Regions from separate parts of the Micromonospora sp. NPDC000316 genome, predicted to be linked through region 2. Evidence: riboswitches for the same ligand, from Rfam matches in the RefSeq annotation. Region 2 holds a riboswitch; each other region holds the start of a gene.

Region 1 (5,043 bases), on a different contig from region 2:
GTTGCAGGCCGCGCTCGACAACGAGGAGATCCGGCTGCTGGGCCGTGGCCCCGAGGACTGACGTCGCCCTGCGGGGCGGTCCCAGCGCCCTTCAGAGCACCTGGTCGAGGAAGCGACGCAGCCGGGGATGCTCGGCCCCCTCGAAGATCGCCTCCGGCGGGCCGGCCTCCAGCACCACGCCCCGGTCCATGAAGGCGACGGTGTCGGCGACCTGCCGGGCGAAGCCCATCTCGTGGGTGACCACCACCATTGTCATCCCGGCGGAGGACAGGTCGGCCATCACCGCGAGCACCCCCTTGACCAGCTCGGGGTCGAGCGCCGAGGTGGCCTCGTCGAAGAGCATCACCTGGGGTCGCAGCGCCAGCGCCCGGGCGATCGCCACCCGTTGCTGCTGACCGCCGGAGAGCTGCGTCGGCCGGGCGTCGGCCTTGCCGGCGAGCCCCACCAGCTCCAACTGGGCGCGGGCGACGGCCACCGCCTCGTCCTCGCCGAGCTTTCGCAGCCGGCGCAGCGCGAGGGTGATGTTGCGCAGCACGCTCATGTGCGGAAAGAGGTTGAACTGTTGGAAGACCATGCCCACCCGCTGCCGCAGCGCGTCCGGGTCGTCGCCGAGCACGCTGCGCCCGTCCAGCAGCACGTCGCCGCGGTCGGGCTCGATCAGCCGGTTGAGCGTACGCAGCAGAGTGGACTTGCCCGAGCCGGAGGGCCCGATCACGCAGGCCGCCGCACCGCGCGGCACGCTCAGGTCGACGCCGCGCAGCACCCGGTTGGGCCCGAAGGCGAGGTGGACGTCCCGCGCGTCGAGGCTTACCGATGTGGTCGTCACGATGCTCATCGCCGGTCTCCTTCCGTGCTGCCGGCCAGCGCCGACTCGTCCTCGTCGTCGTCCGGCGGCGCGGTCGCCGGCCGGCCGTGGCGCAGGCGCCTGTCGATCCAGTTGACGATGTGTGTCAGCGGGACTGTCAACGCGAGGTAGAAGAGCCCCGCGAGCAGCAGCGCGGACTGGTTGCCGGTGTTTGCCGCGTAGTCCTGCCCGATCCGGAACAGCTCCCGCTGGCTGGCCACCAGCCCGAGGAAGTAGACAAGGCTGGAGTCCTTGATCAGCGCGATGAGCTGATTCACCCAGGCCGGCAGCACCCGCCGGATGCCCTGCGGGATGATCACCAGCCGCATCGAGTCGGCCCAGGAGAAGCCGAGAGCCCGCGCGCCCTCCAGTTGGGCGGCCTCCACCGACTGGATGCCCGAGCGGAAGATCTCACCGATGTACGCGGACGCGATCAGCGACAACGCCAGAATGCCGAGCGGGTACGGATCGGGTCCCCAGACCTGCATGCCCAGCGGGGCCAGCCCGACGCCGATCAGCAGGATCGTCGCCGCCGCCGGCAGCCCTCGGAACACGTCGGTGTAGACCCGCGCCGGCCAGCGCAGCCACCGGCTGCGGGAAATGCCGGCGACGGCGAGCAGCAGGCCCAGCACCGAGCCGAGCAGGGCGGCGGAGACCGCGAGGATCAGCGTGTTGGGCAGCCCGACCGTCAGCATGTCGGGCAGTGCCTCGCGCATGGCGTCCCAGTCGAAGAACGTCTCCCACAGGGTGCTCAACGGATCCATCGGTCGCCTCTCCTACCGCCCTGCTCGCTCGTCACCGGTACGTCGTCAGGACACGGCCGGCGACGGCACTGCCACCGTGCCGCTGCCTGGCTTGAAGTCCTCCGGGACCGGCCGGCCCGGGTAGTACTGCAACTGCAACCGGCTCCACGTGCCGTCCGCGATGACCTCGTCGAGGCCCTTGTTCAGCGCCTCGCGCAGCTTGTCGTTGCCCTTGGCCACGGCGTACGCGGTAGGGGCGTTGCTGAGCTGCTTGGCCGCCACCGTGATCTTGCCGTTGCTGTCGGCCGCCAACTTGTCGCCGATCTCCGCCGGGGCGATCCACGCGTCGGCGGTGCCCGCCTTGAGCTGGTTGATCGCACCGTTGTAGTCCGGCACCCGCACCGGGTCGAGCTTCTGTGCGGTGGCGTAGTCGTCCTGGACGGTGCCCTGCACCACGACGACCCGCTTGCCGGCGAGCTGGTCGAAGCCGGTGATCGACGAACCGGCCGGAACGTCCAGGCCGAAGTAGCTGAAGTCGTAGCCGTTGCCGAAGTCGACGTTCTTCTTCCGCGCCTCGGTGATGGTGATCGAGGAGCTGCCGACGTCGAACTTGCGGTTGTTGACCTGGGACAACAGCGCGGAGAAGTCGGTGCCGACGAACTCGACCTTCAGGCCGATCTTGTCGGCGACCGCCGTGAGCAGGTCGTTGTCGAAGCCTGTGAACTTGCCGTCCTTGAGGTACACGTTCGGCGGCGCGTCCGACAGCGTGCCGGCGCGCAGCACGCCGGCCTGGATCAGCCCGTACGGGTTGCTGTCGGCGTCGGACGACGAATCGTCGGAGCCGCAGGCGGTGAGCGCGGTCGCGGCCAGGATGGCGGCGACGCCGACGGCGGCGGCACGGGTCAGGGCAGGAAGGAATCGCATGAGTGTCTCCGAGGGGTCGCGTCTGGCGGCCATGGGCGTGCGCCGCCGACGGTGCGCCCGATGAGGGCGTACCGCTTGTGTGGTTCGTGGAAAGAGGGCGTGCGCTAGTGCGCTGCGCGGCCGCGACAGGCGGCGCTGCACACTCGCATCATGTCCACGTGCCGCCGCCGAATCAGTGCCGGCGAGGGTCGACCGGCGCGGACGTGCGCGCCGAGGGCGGGTGGATCGGTGCTGAGGATGTGCATCAGGTCTCCCGGGTCTGTGCTGACCTGGGTGCCAGGCCACGCTTGCACCGGCGTGCTGCCGGTGCCTGGTCTTCACCCGGGGCACCCCACCGCGGAGGAGGGTTGCCGGCCAGCGAGCCGGGGCTTCGCGCTGGCACTCATGACCTGCGCCGAGGCTAGCAGCAGAGCCCGGCCGATCGTCCAGCCGATATGACCATGCTCACCGTCCGTCGCCTGGTCAGCCGGCGTGCACGTGCGGCCGGCGGGTCTGGTCGGGCTCCTGGCGGCGCAGGATCTCCCGGGTGACCGAGGCGATCTCGCCCTGCCCGAAAGCCAGGTACCGCAGGACGTTGCGGGCCGGGCCACCCTCGGTCCACTCGAAGTAGATGTGCGGGCGTCGTCCGCTGCGGTCGCGGATCTCCAGGAGCAGGGCGGCCAGCGCGTTGGGCACCGACGAGCTGGCCAGGCTGAGCACCGGGAACCGGTCGTGCGCCACGCTGCCGCGCACCAGCAGCCCGGTCTCGAAATCCGACGGGTCGGTGACGTGGACCTCGACGAATATGACGTCACTGTCGTCGGGGAAGTCGTTGTCCGCCATGGTCTGCGCCAGCTTGTCGCGGTATTCGGTCAGGTCGCGTCGCGCCGGTTCGTGCGCGATGAGGCGGATCCGTCGCCCGCTGCGCTCGGCCACGAACGCCGCCGCGTCCGGGTCGAAATCGACCCGGTCGATCCGCAGTTCGAAGGCCCGCATCAGCCGCGACAGCGCCGACACCAGGATCATCGCGCCGATGAAGCAGGCGGCGATCTTCACGCCGTCGGGACGTTGCACCACGTTCGCCGCAGTGGTGTAGACGAACACCACAGCGATGATCCCGAACGCGATCATGCGCCCGCGCTGCCGGCGCCGTCGCGCCGCGAGGGTCACCGCCGTCGACGCCGAGGTGATCAACACAAGGACCCCCGTGGCGTACGCGCCGCCCTGCGCATCGACGCTTGCCCGGAAGACGATCGTGATCAGGAACGCCACCCCGGTGAACACCAGCACCAGCGGCCGGATCGCCCGGGCCCAGGTCGGCGCCATGCCGTACCGGGGCAGGTAGCGGGGGACCAGGTTGAGCAGGCCGGCCATCGCCGAGGCGCCCGCGAACCAGAGGATCCCGATTGTCGACAGGTCGTACGCCGTGCCGAACACCTGGCCGAGGTGCTGGTGTGCCAGATAGGACAGCGCCCGCCCGTTCGCCGGACCGCCCGGCTGGAACGCCTCGGGCGGGATCAGCACTGTGGTGGTCACGCTGCTGGTGATCAGAAAGACGCTCATGGTGGCGGCGGCGGTGGTGAGCAACCGACGCGCGCCCCGGATCCGACCCAGCGGCCGATCCTCCGAATCTTGGCGGTCCCCCCGGATGTGCGGCATCACCGCCACGCCCGTCTCGAAGCCGGACAGGCCCAGCGCCAGCTTCGGGAACACCAGCAGCGACAGCGCGACGACCATCAGCGGATCGCCGTGCCCGGTGGTCAGCGTGCTCGTCCAGTCCCCGACCGCGCTCGGATGGGTCACCACCCGCCACAGCGCGTCGACGATCACCACCGCGTTCAACGTCAGGTAGACCGCGACCAGGACGACGGCGATCCCAATGGCCTCGCCGAATCCCTTGAGGAACACCGCGCCGAGCAACGCCACGAGCAGCAACGTGAGCAGCACCTCGTGGCCCTTGAGGCCACTGGGCCAGAAGGGGTTCTCGTCGAGGTGCGCTGTCGCGTCGGCCGCGGACAGGGTGATGGTGATGATGAAGTCGGTGGCCGCGAAACCGAGCAGCACCAACACGAACAGCTTGCCCGGCCAGTAGCTGAGCAGGCGTACCAGCATCGCGATCGAGCCCTCACCGTGCGGGCTCTCCGCCGCCACCCGCCGATAGACAGGCAGCGCGCCGAGCAACGTCACCAACACCAGCACCAGTGTCGCCACCGGCGACAGCGCCCCGGCGGCGAGCGCCGCGATGCCCGGCTGGTAGCCGAGCGTCGAGAAGTAGTCGACGCCGGTCAGGCACATCACCTTCCACCACGGGTGGTGCCGCTGCTGCGCTTGGCGGACATGCAGGCCCTGCGGCACCTGCCGCTCCGACGCGTCGGCGAGCAGCCAGCGCCGCAGCCGGTCGGTCCGCCGACCGGCGCGCCTGTCGACCTCCATCGGCGCTACCCCCGTCGTCCCGCCCATGGTCACCGCGAGTATCCGCCGGCAGGCCGGCACCCGTCCGCCGTGCGCGGAAACCCGCCCGTCGTGGCCACCTGCGAGCGCGTGTCGGAGGGT
Region 2 (5,043 bases):
CACCCTGGATGAACTCGTTGACCACAAGGGTCAGCGTGCCGATGACACTCGCCAGGCCGCCGACGAGCACCACCGCCGTGGCCAGCGACCGGGGCAGCCGGGCCCGCAGTAGCCAACCAACGGCCGGCGCGAGCAGCGCCGACAGCAGCAGCGCGATGGCCAACGGGATGATCACGATCTTGACCGTGCCGACGATCCGGAGCAGCGCCCAGGCCACCACCCCGATCACGATCAGCCGCCAGCACCAGGCGGCTGCGATCCGCAGCCCGTGCGGCACATCGGCGTCGTCCCGACTGGACGTCGACGTGTGCAGATCCACCGGAGGCTCCGCGCCGATGACAGTGGCGGTCGGCGGGGCGGGGGGCCCCGGCACGGCGGGCGAGGCGAGGCCGGGCGTCTCCGGCGAGTCACTCGGCTTCTGCTGGCCGGTGCGTACCGACTCCCGGGTCGACTGGTAGGCACGGCGCAGCCGCCCGCGTACCGGCTCGAAGCGGCTCAAGCGCACCTCCTGGCAGAAAGAACCAATCCGCCCCCGCGGCGACAGGCCGGACAGCGCACATCCGTTCCCGACACACTAGGGCAGTTCCGCCACACAGTGCCCCATCCACCTCGGGCGTAACCACCGGCAGCCGGCCACCGGCGACACGGTAGCGTCTCCCCGTGACCGCCGACCAGGATTTCGACTCCGGCCTGCCGATCCGCCTGCTGCACGACCGCGTGCTGGTGCGGATGGACGGCAGCGAGGGCGAGCGGCGCTCCACCGCCGGCATCGTCATCCCGGCGACCGCAGCGGTCGGCAAGCGCCTCGCGTGGGCCACCGCCGTCGGCGTGGGGCCCAACGTCCGCGCCATCGTCTCCGGCGACCGGGTGCTGTTCGACCCCGACGACCGGTCCGAGGTCGAGCTGCACGGCCGCGGGTACGTGCTGCTGCGGGAGCGCGATGTGCACGCCGTGGCGGCCGAGCGGATCGAGAACAACTCCACGGGCCTCTACCTCTAGGACGCACCTCCCGGGTCACCTGCGGCGGCGCGTGCCGTTTGCCCGGCCGCACGGCGGGAAGCCAGCCGGCGACCGTTGCCCTGGGGAGGGACGATGCCGGTATTCGTGAAGAAGCTGCTGACCTGGGGCAGTGTCGCGTTCCTGATCTACTTCATGGCGTTCCGACCGGACGGCGCCGCGCAGCTGTTCAAGGCGATCGGGGCGATGCTCGTGGCGATGGCCCAGGGGCTCGGTGACTTCCTCACCACCCTGATGACCTGAACCCCCAGCCGTCAGGGACGACCGGGCGGCCAGGGCGCCACGGGACGCGCGCCGTGCCAGCCGGGCGGCGGATAGCCCATCGGGGGCGGCGGCGGGGCCAGCACCACCGGAATCGGCACCACCGGCTCGTCGGGTGCGGCCACCGGCCGCTGCGTACCGTCCGGGAAGCGCAGGTGGTATCGGCTACCGTCCCAGACCCCCACCGGAGCCTGCGGGTCCCGACCCACGAAGAACGACCGGTACGCGGTGATCGCGTCCAGCAGTTGCCGCTCCTCGGCAGCGGTCCGCTCCTGGTCGGCGGGCTTGCGGTCCAGGCCACGAAGCGTTCCGTCGCGCAGCAGCGCCAGCCGGGTGGCGGAGAACTGGTAGCCCCGCATCGCCCGGACACCGGCGTCGCCTGCCACCCGGCGCGCCCAACTGCGGGCCGCGTGCCGACGGCCGAGGCTGCTCAGCGCGGCCACCTCGGGTGGGCTCAGCCAGCCTGCCCGCACGTAGTCCGGCAGTCTCCGCTCGGTGAGCCGGCCCTCCCACGCGCGCAGCCACAGCGCGAGCCCCACCATGCCGAAGAACACAGGGACCATCAGGCCGAGGAAGCCGTACAACATGATCACTGCTTCGCCGGTGGCCTGGGTCAGCGTGGGCAGCAGGTTCCAGGTGCCGTGCAGGATCATCGCCAGCAGCAGGCCGGCGATGGGGGCGAGCACCCGGACCCGACGGTCGGCCGTCCGGGCCGCGATGCCCAGCCCCACACCGGTCATCGAGGTGAAGAGCGGATGGGCGAACCCGAACAGGAGGATCCGGACGATGAAGATGGCGATGACCTGCTGGGTGCCGGTCGCCGGGCCGTACCGGTCGGCGCCTGCCGCGTAGCCGTACCCGCCCAGGTAGAGGATGTTCTCCACCATGGCGAAGCCGACCGCGGAGAGCCCGCAGTAGACAAGCCCGTCGGTGATCCCGGACCACTCCCGGCGGCGGAACACGAGCAGCAGGATCGGGCCGAGGGCCTTGGTCAACTCCTCGATGAACGGTGCCACGAGCACCCCGGTGAGCGCGGCGGGCAGCCCCCAGTCGGCGAACCGGCCGGCGGCGAACTCGTTGACGGTGAGCGAGGCCGCCGTGGAGACGAAAGCTCCCCAGGCGAAGCAGAAGATCAGATATTTCAGCGGCTCCGGTTCGTACCTGTCGAGCCAGAGGAAGCAGGCGACCAGCACCGGCACCGGCAGGATCGCGGCGACCACCCCGACCAGCAGGGCCTGCACGCCGAGCGACTGGCCGAGCGTGAAGACCATGAACACCGCGCACGCGGCGATGAGCAGCACCACCCCGGCCAGCACCAGGAATCGTCGCCAGCCGAGTCGGCGCAGCGGCATCCGGGGTGCCTCGCCTGCGGGCGGGGCCGCGGGCGCGGGCGGCGACGACGGCAGGGGTGCACCGGGCGGGGTGTCGGCCATGCGGTCAGCGTAGCCATCCGACGCCGGCTGGTTCGGGCGCATCCACAGCCGCTATGCTGCTGGGCAGGTCACGAGTGCCAGCGCGAAGCCCCGGTTTGCTGGCCGGCAACCCTCGTCAGTTCGCGGTGGGGTGCCCCGGGTGATGACCGGGCCCAGCCCGATCGGCGTGCTGGGCAAGCGCGGACCCCGTCCCGGCCTAACGCCAGGGGTCCCTGACCCCGGAGGCTCCGGCATGCCCGTCACCCTCGTACCCTCGCTGCCCACGATCGCCGCTCCCGCTTCGGCGGCGCCGCTCGACGTGCTCGGCGTACCCGGCGAAATCAACCTGGACTACGCGGCCACCGCGCCGTGCGCGCGGGCCGCGGCCGACGCGGTGACCGAACTGCTGCCCTGGTACGCGAGCGTGCACCGAGGCGCTGGCGCGCTGTCGCGCCGTTGCACGCTCGACTACGAGCGGGCCCGGCAGACGGTCGGCGACTTCTTCGGCGCCCGCGCCGACGATCACGTGATCTTCACCCGGAACACCACGGATGCGCTCAACCTGCTGGCTCGGGCCCTGCCGGCCGGCGCGACGGTTGTCACATTCGCCGGTGAGCACCACGCCAACCTGCTGCCGTGGCCGCGCGGCTCGGTCCGGCTGCCGGTGCCCACCGACCCGGCCGAGGCGGTACGCGCTCTCGCCGCCGCCCTCACCGAGCTGCGCCGGAACAGCAACCCGGCGCTGCCGGTGCTTGTCGCGGTGACCGGGGCCAGCAACGTGACAGGGGAGCGGTGGCCGGTCGCCGAGCTGGCGCGGGTGGCCCACCGGCACGGTGCCCGGATCGTCCTCGACGCCGCGCAACTCGCCCCGCACGCCCCCGTCGACCTGCTCACGCTCGATGTGGACTACCTGGCCGTCTCCGGCCACAAGCTGTACGCCCCGTTCGGCGCGGGCGTCCTCATCGGCCGCTCGGACTGGCTGGACGCCGCCGCGCCCTACCTGTCCGGTGGCGGCGCGACAAGCCACGTCGGGCCGGCCACCCACGACGTGACCTGGACGACCGGCCCGGCACGGCACGAGGGTGGCACGCCGAACCTGTTGGGTGCGGTGGCGCTGGCTGCGGTCTGCGAGGCGCTGGGCAACGCGGACCGGGCCGCGCTGGCCGCCGACGAGCAGGCGCTGCTGGCCCGGCTACGCGCCGGCATCGCCGCCCTGCCGCACGTGGTGGAGCTGCGCACCTTCGGCCCCGAGGCGCCCCGGGTCGGCATCGTCTCGTTCGTGGTCGCCGGGCGGGACTCGGCGGAGGTGGCCGCCCGGCTGGCCGCCGAGCACCGGATCGGCGTACGGGACGGGTTGTTCTGTGCCCACCCGTTGGCCCGGCGGCTGCTCGCCGACGCGGCGGCGCGTACCGGTCGGCGGGATCTTCCACCCACCGCGTTGCGTGCCAGCATCGGCCTGGGCAGCACCGCTGCCCAGGTGGACCGGCTGCTCGCGGCGCTGGCCACGCTGGGCTGAGCGCTCAGCCGATGGGTGGCGCGGTGGGCGGCTTCGGCGCCTCGGCCGGCCCGGCCGGCTGACCGACCGGCCGCTCCTGCTCCCCGAAGGCGGTGCGGATCCACCGGTTCGCCTCCTCCTGCTCGATCCCGGAGGCCACCAGCAGGTCACTCGCCGTCGTCCGGATCTGGGCGACCACCACGCTGCCCGAGAAGCCGACCCCTGCGGCGTACGCCCGGCCGGCCTCGCTTACCGCCCGCAGCGACCGCTCCCGTGCCTTCTGCGGCTCCTGGCCCGCCGCGAACTGCTGTTTGAGCAGCCGGACCGCCTCGGCGAGGTGCGCGATCCCGTCCGGCATGGGATCCGGCACGGGCTCGGAGTCCTCGATCAGCGTGACGGACCGGCGGATCAGGGTGCCGGTGTTGCGCATCGCCCGGTCGATCGGGTCGGCGGCCTCCGCGTAGTGGGTCAGCTCACCGCGACGGTGCCAGCGGGCCGGGGAGAGCGTGGCGGTCTCCTTCGCGCCCTCGATCGCCTCGGACAGGGTGGCCAACTCCTCCTTGTTGTCGCGCATCCGCTCCAGTGCCCGCTGGGTGGCATCGCGGTCCCGTTTGCGCAGCCCGTCGGCGCAGGCGTCGAGCTGGTCGGCGAGCAGGTCCAGCGCCGGTCGGGCGGCCCGATTGAGCACCCGCAGCGGGTTCAGCGGCAGCAGCACAGCCGTCACCAGCAGCGCGATCCCGCCGCCGAGGAACGCGTCGATGAAGCGCGGGATCTCCAGATCCTCGGTGGAGGGGCTCAGCGTCACGATAAGCACCGCCGTGGCCGCCGTCTGGATGACGATGGACACGCTGGCGCCGG
Region 3 (5,043 bases), on a different contig from region 2:
CCTGCCCATCGCCACGATCGCCGAACTCGCCGGGGTCTCCCCGCCCACGGTCTCCAAGGTTCTCAACGGCCGAGGTGGTGTCGGCGAGCAGACCCGGCAACGGGTGGAGGCGCTGCTGCGCGACCACGGCTACCGCCGACGACAGTCCAGCGGTGCGTCCCTCTGCATCGAGGTCGTCTTTCACCAGATGCTGCCCTCGATCGCCATGGAGATCCTGCGCGGTGTCCAGGAGGTCGCCGGCACGAGGGACTGCACAGTCGGCTTCACCGATGTCCGACGACGCATACTGGCGGGCCAGCAGTGGGTGGAGCCCCTGCTCCTGCGCCAGCCGACAGCGGTCATCACCGCGTTCTCCCTGGTCACCGCCGATCACGGGAAGCGATTGACCGCCGCCGGCATACCGCTTGTCGCCATCGATCCGACCGTTGACCTGTCCCCCACGCCCGCTGTCGGGGCAACCAACTGGAGTGGTGCCCTCGCCGCCACTCGACACCTTCTCGACCTCGGCCACCGGCGGATCGGTGTGATCACCGGACCGGTCGACGACCTGGCCGCGCGGGCTCGCCTGGACGGCTTCCGGGCCGCGCTGGACTACGCCGACGTCCCGTTGGACGAAACCCTCGAACGGCGCGGTGTCTTCAGCTTCGACGACGGCCGTGAACTCGGCGCCCAGTTGCTCGCCCACTCCGCCCCGCCGACAGCCGTCGTCTGCGGCAACGACCTCCAGGCGCTTGGCGTCTACGCCGCGGCGCGGGCGTCACGCCTGCGGATTCCGGAGGACCTCAGCGTCATCGGCTTCGATGACATCGACCAGGCGGCATGGCTGACACCGCCCCTCACCACTGTGCGACAGCCGTTCGGTGAGATCGGTGCCACCGCGGCTCGGCTCGCACTGGCCCTTGCCGACGGCGGTCGCCTGGCCCAGGAACGATACGAACTCGGCACGACCCTCGTCGTGCGTGGCAGCACCGCGCCGCCTCCCACCCATTGATCCCTGTCGCGCGAGGAGATGCCCCGCGACGGCGGCCGGTTCGGACATCCGGCACCTGAACAGGCGATTCGAGGGCCAAGCAGGTGAAGGCAGTGGAAGTCACCGGCGGCGGAATTACCTACATCACAGATGGGATTTGCGTGTTACCTGTTCGGCGCGGGCCTGGTTATGGTCTGGGCTAGGTCCAGATGGCCAGCGCCAAGCCCCGGCTCGCTGGCAGGCAACCCTCGTCCGCGATGGGGTGCCCCGGGTGATGACCAGGCGCCTGCTTCCGCAGGCGCAATAGCGGACCTTCGCGGGTCCCGGCTTGGAAACATGCCCGCGCCAGCGGTCTACCTCCATTGAGCGAGATTTCCTGCCGGTTCGCGTTGTCCTGGCAGGAAGGAACAATTGTGAAGATCGCTGTATTCGGTGCCACCGGCAAGACTGGCCAGGAGATCATTCGGCAGGCCCTCGCCGGAGGACATTCCGTCGTCGCCCTGGCACGCCGCCCCGAGGCGCTGCCGATTCGGCACGAGGCGCTGCGGATCGTCGTGGGCGACGCCCGCAACGCGGACCACATCGCGGCTGTCATCGAGGGGCAGGACGCCGTCGTGAGCAGCCTGGGACGACCCGCCGCGGGCAGCACCCGGGCCGAGGTCGACGACAGCGAAGTGGTGGACGTCTGCACGGCCTCCACCAGGCACCTGTTCGCGCAGATGCCGGACGCGGGAGTACAGCGCATCGTGCTGATGAGCACGCACGGCGCCGGCAGCAGCAACGACGGTTCGCCGTACGTGGTGGCGCTGCGCGAACTGGTGGGCAACCGGGTCGCCGACAAGGACGACATGGAGGCGTTCATCGCCGCCAGTGACGCGCCCGTCGACTGGACCGTGATCCGCAACCCGCTGATCTACGACGGTCCGGCCGGGCAGCCGTACGGGGTCCACGAGAAGATCGTGCTTGACGACACCTCGAAGGTCACCTACACCGACCTCGCCGCGTTCACGCTCTCCGAGATCACCGAACCGAAGCACGTCGGCAAGATCCTGACCATCACCGAGCCGCTGACCGGCGAAGCCGGGCCCGGATCGCCGTCATGAGTCTCACGCCGGCGGCACTGGCCGACCGGGCCGGCATCACCGACGCGCTCAACGCGTACGCGCAGGGCGTCGACCAGCGCGACTGGGATCTCTATCGCAGCGCGTTCGCCACTGACGCGACTGTGGACGCGCTTATCGACGGCACCGGCCCGCGCTCGCCGGAGAGATTCCGCGACGAACTTGTCGACGCGTTCGACGACATCCGGCTCTCGGGCCAGCACGTGCTGAGCAACACGATCTTCCGGATCGACGGCGACACCGCGCACACGGTCACCGAGTTCCTCGCCACGACGCTCGAACGGGTCCGGGATCAGCCGACCCTTGTGGCCTGTCTGCACGCTGCGGGCCTCTATGTCGACGACCTGGTCCGCACGCCGGACGGCTGGCGGATCACCCGGCGGGTGCTGGCGCTCAAGAGCTTCGAGGAGCGGCGGCAGACGTACGCCGGCCCGTTGGCTGAGGCGTTCCGCACCACCTCCACGACCCCGTGGACCCATCGTCTGAGGAGTGCGACGGCATGAGCGTCGACGTCCAGGAACTCATCGACCGGGCCGAGATCACCGATGTGCTCGTCGCCTACTGCCAGGCCCAGGACCAGCAGGAGTGGCACCTGCTCGACGCCGTCTTCACCGACGACGCGGTAATGGAACTGCCCGGCAGTGGGCTCGACGGCACGCTGAGCCCTGCCGCGTTCCGCGCGTTCCTCGTGGAGCGGTTCACCCCCACCCGCCTCTCCGGCCAGCACTCCATAAGCAACACGCTGTTCAGGATCCACGGCGACACGGCACGCACCATCAGCGAGCTCGCCTCGATCACGCTGCAGACCACCGACACCGAGGGTGTGCTCAGCAGAACCCAGGCCAACAGCCTGTACGTCGACGACTTTGTCCGCACCACCGCCGGCTGGCGCATCAAGCACCGGGTGATCTCGCAGAAGAACGTCGAGATCGACACCGTCACGTACGCCCCGGAGCTGATCGAGACGATCCGGCGCACGAGCGCCTTCCGCTGGCTGTAGCAGTTACTGAGGAGAACCACCCATGTCTTTCCGCACCTCTCGCTCCGGTCGACTGCGCCTCGGTGGCGCCGCCGCCGCGTCCGTACTCCTCCTCGCCATCGCGGCCTGCGGCGGCTCCGACAGCGACGCCTCGTCCGACGGTCCGATCAGGATCGGCCTCTTCACCCCCCTCGCCGCCGCCGTCGGCGGTTTCGGCCAGCCCGCCGCGGATGGCGCGAAGCTGGCGGTCTCCGAGATCAACGCGGCCGGCGGCATCGACGGCCGGCAGGTCGAGCTGGCCGTGCAGGACAACGGCTGCACCTCGACGAACGGCGCGAGCGCAGTCGAGTCCCTGCTGGGCGACGACCCGGTGGCGATCATCGGCGGCCTGTGCAGCGACTCCACGCTCGCCGCGCTCCCCCTTGTCGAGCGGGCCGGCGTGCCGCTGCTTATCGACCTGGCGAGCAACCCGGAGATCACCAAGCAGGCCGGCGAGGACGGCAACAAGTGGATCTTCCGCTGGGGCCCGAACGACGACGTCACAGCCGTCTCCGCGGTGACGAACCTGGCCCAGTTGGGCACGGTGCGCACCATCGCGCTCGTCACGAGCGACGACTCGTTCGGGCAGGGCGGTCGTACCGCGATCACCGACGCGGCGAAGAACGCCGGGATCACGATCGTCTCCGACGACGCGATGAACCTCAACGACCCCGACTTCGCCGCGGTCGTCGCGCGGATCGGGACCAAGAAGCCCGACGCCGTGGTCCTCTGGCTCAACAGCGGCTCCCAGGTGGCGAACTTCTACCAGCAGTACGGCGCCGCGGGCCTGCAGAGCGTGCCGATCGCCGGGCAGTTGGACATGGCGCAGCTGTCCTCGTCGACAAAGGCGCTGAAGGGCTACAACTCCGCGGCGTACTCGGCCTCCGTCGACACCCCGCAGAACCAGGCGTACCTGAAGGCGTGGGAGGCAAACGGCGGGACGACGGCGAACGCGTACGTCGGCTGGGACGGCTACCAGAGCGTCCAGATCCTCGCCGCCGCGCTGCGGGCTGCCGACGAGATCAGCCCGAAGGGCGTCCGCGAGGCGTTGAAGAACCTCACCTACAGCCCCACCATCGTGGGCGGCACCATCAAGTTCGACCAGAACCACCAGGCACACGACAAGATCGTCGTGGAGGAGTTCTCCGAGTCCGGCGCCAAGACCGCAGTGCGACTGCTGGATCAGTGACATGCTGCTCGGCTATCCGCCCGCGTTCTGGCTCGGCCTTGTCGTCTCCGGCGTCGCGCTCGGCGGCCTGTACGCGCTCTTCGGCTCGGGACTGACGCTCATCTTCGGCGCCGCGAAGATCATGAACTTCGCGCAGGGCGAGTTCTTCATGGTCGGCGGCTACGTCGCGGTCTTCAGCGCCGTGTCGCTCGGCCTCGGATTCTGGCCGACGCTCGCGGTCACCACCGCGGCGCTGGGGCTGCTCGGTCTGGGACTGAACGCGACGATCTTCCGTCGGGTCACCCAGAACGCGCGGTCGCTGGAGATCGGCATCGTCATGACGCTCGGGCTGTCGCTCGTGCTGCAGGAGGGCGCATTGCAGCTCTTCGGCAGCACGGCGCGGCGGCCCGTCGCCGACGTCGGAGTGCCCGACCTGCGCCTGGGCGGCGTGACCATCGAGGGTGTCCGGTTGGTCAGCCTCGGCCTGGCCGTGATCGCGCTGGCCGGGCTGGGCTGGTTCCTGACCCGGACCCGGGCCGGGCTCGCGGTCCGCGCGATGCCCCAGAACCGGGAACTGGCGGCCACGCTCGGCATCCGCACCAGCCGGGTCAACGGGTACGCCATCGGAATCGGCACCGCGCTGTCCGGACTGGCCGCCGCGGCGGTCGCCCCCTACTACGGGGTGTACCCGTCGATGGGCGCGGGCTTCGGCTTCGTCGCCTTCGCCATCGTGTTCATGGGCGGCCTGACGAGCGTCGCCGGCAGC

The links. Region 2 has a riboswitch for S-adenosylmethionine ahead of ACFY2Q_RS11825 (aminotransferase class V-fold PLP-dependent enzyme). Riboswitches for the same ligand answer to the same signal wherever they lie in the genome.
Region 1: linked by a shared signal. The riboswitch ahead of ACFY2Q_RS07805 (ABC transporter substrate-binding protein) and the one ahead of ACFY2Q_RS11825 (aminotransferase class V-fold PLP-dependent enzyme) in region 2 are both predicted to bind S-adenosylmethionine.
Region 3: linked by a shared signal. The riboswitch ahead of ACFY2Q_RS17295 (NAD(P)-dependent oxidoreductase) and the one ahead of ACFY2Q_RS11825 (aminotransferase class V-fold PLP-dependent enzyme) in region 2 are both predicted to bind S-adenosylmethionine.

The regions. Positions count from the first base shown of each region.
Region 1 covers NZ_JBIAZG010000002.1:708,142-713,184, forward strand. The annotation lists gene ACFY2Q_RS07790 (Na+/H+ antiporter) at 1-61, shown strand, start outside; gene ACFY2Q_RS07795 (amino acid ABC transporter ATP-binding protein) at 92-829, opposite strand; gene ACFY2Q_RS07800 (amino acid ABC transporter permease) at 832-1,608, opposite strand; gene ACFY2Q_RS07805 (ABC transporter substrate-binding protein) at 1,654-2,511, opposite strand; SAM riboswitch class IV at 2,790-2,901, opposite strand; gene ACFY2Q_RS07810 (amino acid transporter) at 2,974-4,923, opposite strand.
Region 2 covers NZ_JBIAZG010000004.1:202,330-207,372, forward strand. The annotation lists gene ACFY2Q_RS11805 (AI-2E family transporter) at 1-553, opposite strand, end outside; gene ACFY2Q_RS11810 (GroES family chaperonin) at 661-999, shown strand; gene ACFY2Q_RS11815 (hypothetical protein) at 1,093-1,260, shown strand; gene ACFY2Q_RS11820 (PrsW family intramembrane metalloprotease) at 1,272-2,753, opposite strand; SAM riboswitch class IV at 2,778-2,897, shown strand; gene ACFY2Q_RS11825 (aminotransferase class V-fold PLP-dependent enzyme) at 2,944-4,206, shown strand; gene ACFY2Q_RS11830 (aromatic acid exporter family protein) at 4,211-5,043, opposite strand, start outside.
Region 3 covers NZ_JBIAZG010000007.1:189,716-194,758, forward strand. The annotation lists gene ACFY2Q_RS17290 (LacI family DNA-binding transcriptional regulator) at 1-991, shown strand, start outside; SAM riboswitch class IV at 1,173-1,283, shown strand; gene ACFY2Q_RS17295 (NAD(P)-dependent oxidoreductase) at 1,384-2,073, shown strand; gene ACFY2Q_RS17300 (nuclear transport factor 2 family protein) at 2,070-2,594, shown strand; gene ACFY2Q_RS17305 (nuclear transport factor 2 family protein) at 2,591-3,091, shown strand; gene ACFY2Q_RS17310 (ABC transporter substrate-binding protein) at 3,114-4,298, shown strand; gene ACFY2Q_RS17315 (branched-chain amino acid ABC transporter permease) at 4,300-5,043, shown strand, end outside.